One region of the Solibacillus sp. FSL W8-0474 genome, then DNA from elsewhere that is predicted to be linked to it. Evidence: a T-box and tRNA genes for the amino acid it is inferred to sense, from the RefSeq annotation. Region 1 holds a T-box; the other holds one or more tRNA genes.
The links. The T-box of region 1 lies ahead of tyrS (tyrosine--tRNA ligase). A T-box ahead of a tRNA ligase gene usually reads a tRNA of that ligase, here a tRNA-Tyr.

Region 1 (7,443 bases):
TCCACCGGCTCAACTTTATGTTCATAAACAACATTACCATCTAAATCCTCGATACGCTCAATCATATAGGCATCTATGAATTTTCCTTCATTTGCAAATGTAGTATAAGCATTTGTATTTTCCTCGACTGTTGCCCCATGAGTAATACCACCAATGGCTGTAGATAAATGCACATAATCTCCTTCAGTTAACTTAGAAAAGCCCATTTTATCTAAATACGTAGCAGGACGGCGATCTAAAATTGAGTCATACAAACGTAACAAAGCCAAGTTTTGAGAAGAAGCAACTGCCTGACGTGCAGGAATAATACCTAATTCCTGTGTAGGAATATAGTTTACAGGTTCGTAATTATCATAATCACGTTTAAACTTAACATCTACTACCGGGCTACCCGCCCCGATTACACCATATTCCAGTGCCGGTGCATAAGCAAGTAATGGTTTCATAGTTGATCCATTTGATCGATAAGCTTGTGTAGCATGATTTAACTGTTCTAACTGGTGGTCACGTCCACCGACGAAGCTTAAAATACGACCTGTTTTATTATCGATAATGATACTTCCTGTTTGAACAGGCACATCCACTTCGATTTCTTCACCTGTTTCTGGATCTTTTTCTTTTTTCTTATATGTTTGACCATACAAGGTAAATTCTTCTGTCACATTTCGCATAGCATCATACATATCTTTATTGATTGTCGAATAAATACGATACCCTCCAGAACGAATTGTACGGTCTGCTAAAATAGAGTATTTTTCGTTTAAGTTCTTTTCTTCTTTTAAACGGTCTGGGTCAATTCCGTCTTCTTCAGCAAGTATTTTTGCGAAAATTTCTTTTGCTCGCATTTCTAGCTCAGCTGTTAGCCAAGGATATTTGTCCTCTGGTCGTTCTTCATAACCCTTCAAATCTTTTGTAATATCATAGCCTATTGCTTCGTTATATTCTTTTTCCGAAATATAGCCTACTTCCTGCATACGATATAATACCGTTTTCATACGGTCGATACCTGGTTTCATTCCCTCAGCACTCTTTTGTTCACCCTTATTTGTAAATGGTGTGTATTTAAAAGGAGCTTGAGGTATTCCGGCAATATAGGCTGCTTGTGGTAAATTTAGCTTAGAAGCTGGAATACCAAAAATACCTTGGGCTGCTGTTTCAATTCCGGCAATATTCCGACCAGAAGAATTCCGACCATAAGGAATAATGTTAAGGTATGCTTCCAAAATTTCTTCTTTGCTCATAAATTTCTCGAGACGAAAAGCGAGTAGTATTTCTTTTGCTTTACGCTCATACGAAACTTCATTTGTAAGTATTTGGTTTTTTATTAACTGCTGTGTTAAAGTAGAGCCACCAGTTTGTGTAGAGGAGTTCGATACATCCTGTAGTAACCCACGTAAAACTGCTTTTGGTACAATTCCTTCATGCTCGCGGAAATATTCATCTTCCGTAGCAAGCACCGCATTTATAACTATTGGAGATATATTAGCAAGCGATGTCTCACGTCGGTCTAAGTCTGTTCGAATTTTTCCTATGTAAATATCGTTTGCAAAGTAAAGTTCACTTGTTTCTTCATAGCTGAATATTTGCTCGCGCATCTCTTCTTTTGATCGCAAAGGTTCATCCTTTGTTAATGATGCGAAGTAACCTGCACCTACACCCCCAACAAATAACAGCGTAGTAGCAACAAAAATTACTGCTAATAAGGTTAAATTCCAGAATACGCCACCAGTAATTCGTACGTAGCGCATCTGTTTTGAAGAAACAAGGGATTCGATTTTTTTATTAAATTTATCAAGCCATTCTTTCACAACATCGCCCTCCTAAAATCTTGTTTATTATAGCATATTTGATATATAAACGAATATATTTATTGACAACATCTATTTTCTAGGTAGAATAGAAAATATAAATTTCAGGCAAAGAAGAGTTTGCAGTAATAAATGTGTTCCCTGATTAGAGAGCTGGCGGTTGGTGAAAGCCAGAGAAAGCGCATTTATGAATTACGTACTTGGAGCTTGGACGGATCGTCACGTTATAGACGCTTAAAGTGGAAGAAAAGTTTTTAATTTTCTTCAAGCTGGGTGGTACCGCGTTAAATGAGAAATTTGACGTCCCTGCATGCATTGGCGTGTAGGGGCGTTTTTTGTTTCCTTACATAGCGAATAACAACACATGTAAAAGGAGAGAAAAATAATGAATGAATTACTGCAAGATTTAGAATGGCGCGGTTTGTTATACCAACAAACGGACGCTGAAGGTATGGAAAAGCTTTTAAACGAGGAGAAGGTTTCATTATATGTAGGTGTCGATCCAACAGCAGATTCGATGCATATCGGTCATATCGTACCATTACTTACATTACGCCGTTTCCAAAAAGCGGGTCATACACCGATTTTATTAGTTGGGGGAGCTACAGGTACTGTCGGGGATCCGTCAGGACGTTCTGAAGAGCGCCAACTACAGACGATGGAGCAAATCGACAAAAACGTTCAAGGTCTAAAAAAACAAATGGAGCGTTTATTCGACTTCTCATCAGATGCAGCAAACGGTGCTGTATTAGTTAATAATAATGATTGGGTTGGCCCAATGTCATTAATTGATTTTTTACGTGATTACGGGAAATTAATTAATGTAAACTACATTTTAAATAAAGACACAGTAGCTTCACGCTTAGATTCAGGTATTTCATTTACTGAATTTGCTTACACATTAATTCAAGGTATCGACTTCAATCATTTATACGATCACCATAATGTTCGTATTCAAGTAGGTGGCTCGGATCAGTGGGGCAATATTACGACGGGATTGGAAATGATTCGTAAAACACACGATGAAAATGCAAAAGCATTCGGTATTACGATTCCTCTTGTAACAAAAGCAGATGGTACAAAATTTGGTAAAACAGCAGGTGGCGCAGTATGGTTAGATGCTGAAAAAACATCACCATATGAGTTCTACCAGTTTTGGATCAACACTGCAGATGCAGACGTTGTCAAATACCTTAAAATCTTTACTTTCTTAACACGTGAAGAAATTGAAGCATTAGCAGTAAGTGTGGAAGAAGAGCCGCATTTACGTAAAGCACAAAAAGCTTTAGCTGAAGAGATGACACGCCTTATCCACGGTGAAACTGGTCTAGAAGCAGCGGAGCGTATTACAAAAGCGTTATTCTCAGGGGATTTAAAAGCACTATCAGTAGATGAAATGAAAGTAGCATTTGCTGGCGTTCCATCTGTAGAGGTAGCAAAAGAAGACAAAAACATTGTTGAGTTAATTGTAGAAGCCGGCATTTCATCGTCAAAACGCCAAGCACGTGAAGATGTAACAAACGGTGCGATCAGCGTAAACGGAGAAAAGGTTACAGAGTTGGAATATTTGATTGATGGAAAAGACCGATTAGAAGATGCATTCGCGATTATCCGTCGAGGAAAGAAAAAATATCACATGGTGAAATTTGTATAACTAAATGATTTTGACACGCCTTGGAAATAAAGTTTTCCAAGGCGTTTTTTAAAGGAATATTAGGAATTAGAAAGAACGTAATAATGAGAAGGGAGAGATGATATGGAGAAAAAATCTTATTGGGGACAAATTGGAATGGCCATTTTTGTATTGCTGGGAGCAAGCTTTTTCACGTTTGTTATTGTTTTCACGTTTCTACTGGCGGGCAACATTCATTACATACCGCTAATAATTGCAATAGCTTCAATTTTATATATAGGTTTTGTGCTTCAAATTTTTGATGTATTTTATCAAAAGAAGAAGCGTGTGAAAGTATTTTGGGGACTAGCTGGGATTATTATAGCTATTACATGTATTCAACCAATATATAAGTGGTTGGATAGCAGAGTGCCTACTGTTGATGCTGAGGTTAATATTTATCAGTATGAACCGTTTGTAGAAGGCAATCAACTAGTGGAGCTTGAACAAACTGCGTCATTAAAATTAGAAGAACCTTTACCGGTCATCGATGGTGCGACGGCATTGTATCCACTCTATGCCGCGATTGCTCAAGAAGTATATCCTGAAAAAAATTATAACCCATATAAGAGTGAGGTAATGGTTAACCAAACACATGAAGCCTATACAAATTTGATTTTAGGAAGGGCAGACCTAATCTTCGCAGCAGGACCTTCTGAAAATCAAATAAGGCGAGCAGAAGATAAGGGCTTTGAATTGGTATTAACGCCTATTGGAAAAGAGGCATTCGTCTTTTTCGTGAATAGTAAAAATAATATTGACGGTTTATCGTTGGAACAAATCAAAGGAATATATTCCGGTGAGATTACAAATTGGTCTGAAGTTGGTGGGGATAATGATGAAATTCGTGCATTCCAAAGACCACAGGATAGTGGATCTCAAACTGCTTTGCAACGTCTAATGGGGGATACACCTTTAATGGAGGCGCCAACTGAAGATATCGCGACAGGCATGGGGGGAATTATTAATGAGGTTTCCCAATATAAAAATTACAAAAATGCAATTGGTTATACATTCCGATATTACTCAAATGAAATGGTGCGGAATAAAGAAATAAAACTATTGAAAGTTAACGGGGTAGCTCCTACAAAAGAAACAATTCGCTCCAATGCCTATCCAATTGCTTCGGAATTTTATATTGTGACGGCCGGTGAGCCAATTGGCAATGTAAAAACATTAATTGATTGGATCTTGTCAGAAGAAGGTCAATCTTTAATAGAAAAAGCAGGGTATGTTTCCATAACTTCAGGAGAATAGTGGTTGAAAAATAAGAGAATCATATTTAAGTACAATAATTTTGAATCGCCCACAGTATGCCAGTATAATAGAGTATAGACATATTTTTAGGGGGATTTTGTTTTGAATGAGCAATTGACACATGCAGTCGATGATCGACATGCGGTATTAAGTATTGCTACCAAACCTCGTGATACCATTCGTTATGTTCTAACACATAAAAAGTTATCTTATTTCATTATCGTAGGTATTATCGGTATGTTTGCAAGCAATTTAATTAGCTTTATCGGCTCGGATTTTACAGGGGCATATACTTTAGGTGATATCGTTTATTCGACATTATTATCAAGTTTATTGCTCTACTTTCTTTCTACAGCTTTATCAGCGGGTGTTTTGACACTATCAGCAAAAGCATTCGGCGGGATAGGTAAGTTTAAAGAAATGTTCCGCATGATTAGTGTAACGATGATTCCTTATATTTGGATATTACCGATACTATTGTTTTGGATGCAATTTGCGCCGCAATCTTTTTTTAATATTACTTATATTGAAACATCATTAAGTGATTTAATCTTACAGTTTGTATGTGGTACGTTTATAATTATCGCCAGTTTATGGACATATGTTATTACAGTAGTTGGTATTTCAGAAGTGCACCGAATTTCAACATGGAAAGCATTTTTCGCTTCCTTTATTGTGATAATAGTATTAATGGTAAGCGCTGGTTATTTATTGTTTTAAAAAAAGACATTCACATTGTAGCATCTTGTGAATGTCTTTTTATTTTGTAAAGTAAAACATTAAGACGGGTTAATCACATCTGGATTATTGCCATTTTGAATATGACTATTTGATCCGGTAATGTCATAAGCAATTAATGTTACGTTCAACTTTTCTTCCAGTTGTTTGATTGCACTAAGTTTTTCACTATTCAGTTCGGCAAATTTTGCATCTTCCAAAAAAATCACATCCTTTATTAAATTATAAAATAAGTATGAGGGATATTTTAATATTTATCCGTTTGCAGAAATGTGTTATTGGGGTATACAAATAGTAACGCAAGATAAGTTATGTGAAGTAAATTATTCCCGCATCAATACAAAAGTTTGATGTTTTTCTCTGAAGTTGAATAAGAAAAAAGTAAACTTATCAGAGTAATAGCTTGTCCTTAGGTTTCTTATTTGCGTGCAATTGTAGGTAGAAGTTGGGAGGTGTAACAATGGAATCTTATAATGTTTCTATTTTAATAAATGAATCAGATAAAAAAGTTAAAGACAATATAAAACTTGATTATCAAACATTAGATTTAATAGTCAAATCTAATGGAGTATGGTTTGATGACAAAGGACATTCAGTTGTAAGTGTTCATATAGGTTTAGAAAATGATGCAACAATTTATATTTCTGAATAAAATATATTTCGTTCAGCTACTTAAGTAATATAAAAAGTACAATAAAAAAGCCCTAGAAACATTGATTTAACAAGTTTCTAGGGCTTTTTAAGTTACTCTTTGCAGAGTCAACTACTAATTAACGAGAGTAGAACTCGACGATTAATTGTTCGTTGATTTCAGCAGATAATTCAGAGCGCTCTGGCATACGTACGAAAGTACCTACTTTAGAGTCTGCATCGAATGATAAATATTCTGGTACGAAGCTGTTAACTTCTACAGATTCAGCTACTACTGAAAGGTTAGCTGATTTCTCACGTAATGAGATCGTTTGACCTGGTTTTACTGAGAATGATGGGATATCAACGCGTTTACCATCCACTAAAATGTGGCCATGGTTAACTAATTGACGAGCTGCACGACGAGTGCGAGCTAAACCTAAACGGTATACTAAGTTGTCAAGGCGAGTTTCAAGTAAGATCATGAAGTTTTCACCTTGTACACCTTGTAATTTACCAGCTTTAAGGTAAGTGTTTTTGAATTGACGTTCAGTCATACCATACATATGACGTAATTTTTGTTTTTCAGTTAATTGTAGACCGTACTCTGATTTTTTACCGCGAGAGTTCGGGCCGTGTTGACCTGGTGCGTAAGGGCGTTTTGCGATTTCTTTACCTGTGCCGCTTAATGAAATACCAAGACGACGAGATAGTTTCCAAGATGGACCTGTATAACGAGACATAATTGTGTCTCCTCCTTTAAATTTGGTTTTTGTTGTAAAAGAAAAAACCAGTTGTACCCGACATTAAACGGTATTCTATTTTCATGTATCTTCGCCCATGCAGCCGAGAGGGTTACACAATACACCATTCTAATAAGTTAGAAGGAACAAAATACACGATTAAGTTATACAACTACTGCATTCATTTTACACAAAGGCTATTGTATCTTTTTTTTAACAGCACGTCAACAATTAGTACTATTTCCGTGAAGTAGTAAATGTTAAGTATGAATTATTAGAAGAATAAAAGAAGTAAATGGGTGATAAAACATCAATTAGTAGAGGTAAACTACCGGAAAAATTAATGTTAGGTAATTATACATATAAGGGAAAATGGTGATGAGACAGAAAATAATCGTTTTTCTAATAAAAACGATACTATTAGGGGTGTTTATTAGAAAAATATTACATAAATAAATAGTCAAATAGGCACGATGAGTGTATACTTGATGATAAGTAATAAGAAACTGACAATGGCAATAGCGAAAGAAAAGGTGATTTAATGGTGGAAAATCAACTAAAGATTGATCAATTTAAATCTAATATCCTGAACCTT
Region 2 (7,443 bases), 980 kb from region 1:
AGGAACTCGGCAAAATGACCCCGTAACTTCGGGAGAAGGGGTGCTTCTTTGGGTGCATAGCCTAGAGAAGCCGCAGTGAATAGGCCCAGGCGACTGTTTAGCAAAAACACAGGTCTCTGCAAAACCGTAAGGTGACGTATAGGGGCTGACGCCTGCCCGGTGCTGGAAGGTTAAGAGGAGCGGTTAGCGCAAGCGAAGCTGTGAATTGAAGCCCCAGTAAACGGCGGCCGTAACTATAACGGTCCTAAGGTAGCGAAATTCCTTGTCGGGTAAGTTCCGACCCGCACGAAAGGCGTAACGATCTGGGCACTGTCTCAACGAGAGACTCGGTGAAATTATAGTACCTGTGAAGATGCAGGTTACCCGCGACAGGACGGAAAGACCCCGTGGAGCTTTACTGTAGCCTGATATTGAATTTTGGTACAACTTGTACAGGATAGGTAGGAGCCAGAGATCCCGGAGCGCCAGCTTCGGAGGAGGCGTCGGTGGGATACTACCCTGGTTGTATTGAACTTCTAACCCATGCCCCTTAGCGGGGTAGGAGACAGTGTCAGGCGGACAGTTTGACTGGGGCGGTCGCCTCCTAAAGAGTAACGGAGGCGCCCAAAGGTTCCCTCAGAATGGTTGGAAATCATTCGAAGAGTGTAAAGGCATAAGGGAGCTTGACTGCGAGACCTACAAGTCGAGCAGGGTCGAAAGACGGGCTTAGTGATCCGGTGGTTCCGCATGGAAGGGCCATCGCTCAACGGATAAAAGCTACCCCGGGGATAACAGGCTTATCTCCCCCAAGAGTCCACATCGACGGGGAGGTTTGGCACCTCGATGTCGGCTCATCGCATCCTGGGGCTGTAGTCGGTCCCAAGGGTTGGGCTGTTCGCCCATTAAAGCGGTACGCGAGCTGGGTTCAGAACGTCGTGAGACAGTTCGGTCCCTATCCGTCGTGGGCGTAGGAAATTTGAGAGGAGCTGTCCTTAGTACGAGAGGACCGGGATGGACACACCGCTGGTGTACCAGTTGTCTTGCCAAAGGCATCGCTGGGTAGCTATGTGTGGACGGGATAAGTGCTGAAAGCATCTAAGCATGAAGCCCCCCTCAAGATGAGATTTCCCATTACGCAAGTAAGTAAGACCCCTGAAAGACGATCAGGTAGATAGGTTCGAGGTGGAAGTGCGGTGACGCATGCAGCTGACGAATACTAATCGGTCGAGGACTTAACCACATTTTATTGCACAACTCAATGAAACGTTTATCCAGTTTTGAAAGAATGATTCTTTCAAAGGGTTCCAAGACATAAGCTGTATTGGAAGCCAAAATAGTCTAGTGATGATGGCAAAGAGGTCACACCCGTTCCCATACCGAACACGGAAGTTAAGCTCTTTAGCGCCGATGGTAGTTGGGGGCTTCCCCCTGTGAGAGTAGGACGTCGCTAGGCTCAAAAAGTCGTTGCTGATTCAGTCAGTAGTGGCTTTTTTATTATTTAAAATTAGCGAATTAAAGATAACAAGCATGACTTGAAAGGATAAAACTTTCTAGGTCATGCTTGTTTGTTTATATAAAAATAGAAATTAGATCTTACCGGTTATAAATTAATACAAATAGGAGAAGAGGTAGCTAGATGAACGTCATCTATGTAAATAAAAGTATATATAATAAAGAAAGAATTTCAGTTTTCATTCTTAGTTGGATTAGATAGTTATCATTCCTCAAGGCACTTTTATCATTTGAAACTTTTACAGCTAAATTACGTATACAAAGGAATAAGTTTAATTAAGGAGGAAGCTGATGCGTAAAATATTGTATATGGCAGTAGCTAGCGTATTACTGACAGCCTGTGGAAATGATAAAACAAGCAGTACCGACTTAGCTACAACAGGGCAAACTGAAAGCTCTCAGGAGGTCATCCAGATGAACGAAGCATTATTAGGGAAATGGCAAGGTATGATTGAAATCCCGCAGTCACCATTGGAAATTATTTTGGATTTGCAAAAAACAGGGGGGAATATATCGGTTCCAGCCCAAGGATTAAGTGAATTTTCATTTGAATCTGTTCAATATAATGATAGTGAAATAGAGATTAAAATTGATTTGGCAGGGTCTTTAATAAAAATAGAAGGGACTTATGAAAAGGAACAAATAGAAGGGACGTTTACACAAAATGGACAAACATTTTCGATTACTTTAAATCCATATACAGAGGCTTCTATAACATATGAAGAGCATACCGTTCCTGTTTTAGGAGGGGAATTAAAGGTAGCCCTACAAGTGCCAGAACAACCAACAGGGGAGCTTGTTATTATCCATGCTGGTTCAGGACCAACGAATAAAGATGGAAATACTATTGGTGGTGGATCTAATAACAGCCTTAAGATGATTGCGGAAAGTCTAGCCGAACAGGGAATTGCATCAATACGGTTTGATAAGCGGGGTATTGGTGAAAATACAGCACTAATTGCAAAAGAAGAGAACTTAACATTTGAAATGTATGTACAGGACGTAACGTCAATCGTTGATTATGCTAAAAAAGACAGCCGTTTTACGGAGGTTCATTTACTTGGTCATAGTGAAGGTGCATTAATTATGGCAATCGCTGCACAAAAAGGCAATGTAGACTCACTTATCTCCATTGCTGGGGCAGGTAGACCGGTCGATGAGATTTTGATGGAACAACTAGCAGCGAGTCTACCACCTAATTTGTTGTTGGAATCTGAAAAAGCATTGGAGCAGCTGAAAGCCGGTAATAAAGTCGGGAAAGTTTCGTCTGAACTTCAGTCCTTATTTAGACCCTCTGTTCAACCGTATATGATTTCTTGGTTAAAATATAACCCACAGCAGGAAATAATGGATGTGAAAGTTCCTATACTAATCATACAAGGAAAAATGGATATCCAAATTACAGAAGAAGATGCGGAAAGTCTAAAATCGGCAAATAGCAAAGCACAGCTTCATTATTTTGATCATATGAATCATGTCTTAAAAGACATACAAGGAAATCGTGAACAAAATATAGCGAGTTATTCAAATCCCACGATACCATTGGCGAATGGTTTAGTGGAGAAAATTGTTAAATTCGTAAAATAAACAAAGTCCAGGAAAGAGGAGTTTTCCTCTTTCTGCAATAAAAAAATAAAAGACAAATTATTTCAATAAAGTGCTTGTATAAATTAAAAACGTTGCTATAATAATAAATGTACAAGGGAAACATTGTACATGAGGTACATATATAGTAGCGTTCCGAAGTAGCTCAGTTGGTAGAGCATCCGGCTGTTAACCGGCAGGTCGCAGGTTCGAGTCCTGCCTTCGGAGCCATTTTTTTTTGCCTTTTTGTATTGTGGAAAAAAATAAAAACATTTTTTAAAAAAAGTTTTTAAAAAGGCTTGCATGATAGTGAAAATGATGATATTATAAATCTTGTCTTAAAGAGAACGTATCATTTACATAACGGCCCGTTGGTCAAGTGGTTAAGACACCGCCCTTTCACGGCGGTAACACGGGTTCGAATCCCGTACGGGTCACCATTTAAGGCTTCATAAAAAAATAAATTAGTAACACTTGTTATGTATGGAGGATTAGCTCAGCTGGGAGAGCACCTGCCTTACAAGCAGGGGGTCGGCGGTTCGAGCCCGTCATCCTCCACCATTCATTTTTTAACAGTGTTGCATCATTTGTCGGAGGGGTAGCGAAGTGGCTAAACGCGGCGGACTGTAAATCCGCTCCTTAGGGTTCGGCGGTTCGAATCCGTCCCCCTCCACCATCTTTAAAATGTTTGGGGTATAGCCAAGCGGTAAGGCAACGGATTTTGATTCCGTCATGCCCTGGTTCGAATCCAGGTTCCCCAGCCATTTTTTTATTTTTTTCTGAGCCATTAGCTCAGTTGGTAGAGCATCTGACTTTTAATCAGAGGGTCGAAGGTTCGAGTCCTTCATGGCTCACTTTTATTTTATAAATTTAGAAGTGCACTTAAACTTAAAAACTACAATCCTTTACTTATATTAATGAGTAAAGGATTTTTTGCATATTAAAGGGAAAACCGTTTGGGAAATCGAAATTTCAATAGAGAGTTTAGCTGAGCATAGAATAGCCGACCAAATATTAAGATTTCGTAAGGGGATGGGAAAATGAATAGAAAAATTTCAATTGTAGGGGTTCCGTGTGATTATGGTCAACAACGTCGTGGGGTGGATATGGGACCAAGTGCTATTCGATATGCAGGCTTGCAACAACGTTTAGTAAACCTAGGATTTGAAGTTGAAGATGAAGGCAATATTCAAGTAATTGAACGAAATGCAATTGACCAGAAAGACGAAAAGCTTCTAAATTTAGATGAAGTAATTAAAGTGAATACAGCACTTGCCGAGAAAGTATATGAAGTTGTAAAAAAGGATCATACACCTCTAGTACTAGGTGGTGACCATAGTATAGCAATAGGTACGTTAGCGGGACTTTCTATGAAGTATAAAAACTTGGGGGTAATATGGTTTGATGCCCATGCCGATTTGAATACGCCGGAGACAACACCGTCAGGGAATATTCACGGTATGCCTCTTGCTACAAGTATAGGGCTTGGGCATAAGCGATTGACTTCTATATTACATGGAGAACCAAAAATTAAAGCGGAAAATATAATTATAATTGGCGGGCGCTCAATTGATGAGGGAGAACGTGAATTAATAAAAACGCGTGGCATTAAAATTTATACGATGCATGAAATTGACCGGCTTGGAATGACACATGTAATGGAAGAAACGGTGAATTATTTTAAACAAAATCAAATAGATGGTATGCATTTATCTCTTGACCTTGATGCACTGGATCCTTTATACACACCCGGAGTTGGAACACCTGTGGCCGGGGGAATTACCTATAGGGAAAGTCATCTAGCAATGGAGATGATTCAGGAATCAGGATTGTTGACGTCTGCAGAGTTTGTCGAAGTGAATCCTATACTGGATGAACGTAATAAAACGGCTGATGTAGCAGTTGCGTTAATTGGTTCTTTGTTTGGTGAAACTTTAGTATGAATATTGTGAAAAAATGGGTATAGCATAATGAAATTTGTTATAATGGGAACACATATTTTTGCGGAAAAGACAAAATAATTTTTTTGAAAATGAAACCTTTTAAGAAACAATCCGTATATATAGAACAGCTGAAAAGGTGGAGAGGAAAGACAAATGGATGCGTTAGTAAATAAAAGAATAAAGCAAGTGCTTAAAGGTGATCAAAACGCATATGCCGACATTGTTAACCTCTACCAGCACAAGCTGTACCAAGTGTGTTTTCGAATGCTTGGAAATAAACAAGAAGCAGAAGATATTGCACAAGAGGCATTTATACGTGCCTATATTAATCTACATTCGTATGATCAAAATCGAAAATTTTCAACATGGCTTTATCGTATAGGTACGAATTTATGTATCGACCGTATTCGTAAAAAGAAGCCAGATTACTATTTAGATGCCGAAGTTGCTGGGACAGAAGGATTGGATATGTATTCACAGATTGCTGCGGATGAGCAATCACCTGAAGCAGCTATTGAACAAATGGAGCTTCAGGACAGAATTCAATTTGAAATCAGTCGCCTTCCTGACAAATATCGTTCGGTCATTGTTTTAAAATATATTGAGGAATTATCGCTCCAGGAAATCAGTGAAATTTTAGATATGCCGCTTGGTACAGTAAAAACCCGTATTCACCGTGGTCGTGAAGCGTTGAGAAAGCAGTTAAACAATTTGTAGGAGGAAGATACGCATGAAAACGTGTGCATCACAATTCGTGGATTATATGCACGAATATTTAGATGGTGATATTAGTCGTGAGCATGAACAATCATTGAAACAACATTTGCAGACATGCCCGGATTGCCAACAACATATGCATGAATTAAGTGACACGGTTGCGTTTATCAAGAGTGCAGCGCATATTACTGCCCCTCCAAGCTTTGAGGAACAAGTAATAAGTCGTTTACCGAAACGCAAAAGTTCTGTCGGCATAAAACGTTGGTTCCGTCAGCATCCGATGCTCGTTGCTGCTGCATTGTTTTGCTTGTTTATGAGCGCTACAGTGCTAAGTAGTTTCCCGAACGACAATCAATTTTCTGTGACAAAACAGCCAAATATAGTTGTTGAAGGGCAAACGGTAACAGTTCCCGCTGGTGAAGTTGTTAAAGGTGACATCGTTGTGAAAAACGGCGATATCATTATTGAAGGGGAAGTAGATGGGAATGTTACAGTAATAAATGGAAACTATATGGCTTCCACTGCAGTAGTTACAGGACAAGTCGAGGAAATCGATGAAATGTTCGAGTGGTTATGGTATAAAATTAAAGATGGCTTTAATGATTTGATGGCGGTCTTTAGCAATAAATAAATATCAGTTTTACTGAAAACCACATAAAAATAATTTTTTCCTGACGAATAGTGAAACTTTCTTCAAAAAAATGACGTTCTATTATAAAAAGCAAAGTCTACTCGTTCGGGTAGACTTTTTTCTGTTATGAAAGTTAATCATTGCCGGAATTATGCTATACTAAAGGCAATATGGATTAGCTATAAAAGGTGGGGGATGCCACATGCAAATAATTGAACAATTTACAGACATTGCTGCTGTAGAGATGATTTTTAAAGTGTTGGACGTACTGCTTGTTTGGTACGTAGTTTATAAGGCATTGACCCTCATTAAAGGAACGAAAGCCGTTCAATTATTAAAAGGGTTGCTGATTGTTGTTTTGGCAAAGTTTGCTACCTATGTTTTTGGTCTAGATACACTCGATTGGCTATTACAGGAAGTAATTGACTGGGGTTTCTTAGCAATCATAATTATATTCCAACCGGAAATTCGCCGGGCACTTGAGCAAATAGGGCGTGGGAAGCTTTTCCAACGTACTAATAATCAGCAAGATGATGAACAAACACGTTTAATTGAAGCTGTAAAAAAATCTGTGAGCTATATGGCAAAGCGTCGTATTGGAGCACTTATCTCAATTGAAAAAGATACGGGTCTAAATGAATATGTAGAAACAGGTATTAAAATGGATGCCGCGCTTTCTTCTGAGTTGCTAATTAACATTTTTATCCCAAACACACCTCTACATGATGGGGCTGTGATTATCCAAAAAAACCAAATTTCAGCTTCTGCCTGTTACTTACCGTTATCTGAAAGTGCATTTATTTCTAAGGAGCTTGGAACAAGACACCGGGCTGCACTTGGATTAAGTGAAGTGACAGATGCGATTACAATTGTTGTATCAGAGGAAACAGGTGCCATTAGTATTACAGCAAATGGTAACTTGCATCGTAACCTTACTATGACAGAATTTGAAGAACTATTACGTAAAATGTGGTTTGGTCCTGAGCAAGATTCTAACTTAGCTTCTAAGTGGACTTGGGGAGGGAAAAAGAATGGATAAATTATTCGATAGCCCGTGGATGCTACGTTTAACAGCAT

Region 2: it encodes a tRNA-Tyr, which carries the amino acid that the T-box ahead of tyrS (tyrosine--tRNA ligase) is inferred to sense. The anticodon was not compared.

The regions. Positions count from the first base shown of each region.
Region 1 is NZ_JBBOQJ010000001.1:2,876,930-2,884,372, reverse strand. It holds gene NYE67_RS14530 (transglycosylase domain-containing protein) at 1-1,808, opposite strand, end outside; T-box leader at 1,911-2,119, shown strand; gene tyrS (tyrosine--tRNA ligase) at 2,191-3,462, shown strand; gene NYE67_RS14520 (PstS family phosphate ABC transporter substrate-binding protein) at 3,565-4,737, shown strand; gene NYE67_RS14515 (YIP1 family protein) at 4,840-5,457, shown strand; gene NYE67_RS14510 (uroporphyrinogen-III decarboxylase) at 5,517-5,684, opposite strand; gene NYE67_RS14505 (hypothetical protein) at 5,936-6,127, shown strand; gene rpsD (30S ribosomal protein S4) at 6,246-6,848, opposite strand; gene NYE67_RS14495 (sensor domain-containing diguanylate cyclase) at 7,390-7,443, shown strand, end outside.
Region 2 is NZ_JBBOQJ010000001.1:3,858,894-3,866,336, reverse strand. It holds rRNA gene NYE67_RS19575 (23S ribosomal RNA) at 1-1,219, shown strand, start outside; rRNA gene rrf (5S ribosomal RNA) at 1,317-1,432, shown strand; gene NYE67_RS19565 (alpha/beta fold hydrolase) at 1,783-3,078, shown strand; tRNA gene NYE67_RS19560 (tRNA-Asn) at 3,231-3,306, shown strand; tRNA gene NYE67_RS19555 (tRNA-Glu) at 3,441-3,515, shown strand; tRNA gene NYE67_RS19550 (tRNA-Val) at 3,561-3,636, shown strand; tRNA gene NYE67_RS19545 (tRNA-Tyr) at 3,668-3,751, shown strand; tRNA gene NYE67_RS19540 (tRNA-Gln) at 3,765-3,839, shown strand; tRNA gene NYE67_RS19535 (tRNA-Lys) at 3,857-3,929, shown strand; gene rocF (arginase) at 4,116-5,018, shown strand; gene sigW (RNA polymerase sigma factor SigW) at 5,172-5,735, shown strand; gene NYE67_RS19520 (zf-HC2 domain-containing protein) at 5,749-6,366, shown strand; gene cdaA (diadenylate cyclase CdaA) at 6,569-7,405, shown strand; gene NYE67_RS19510 (CdaR family protein) at 7,398-7,443, shown strand, end outside.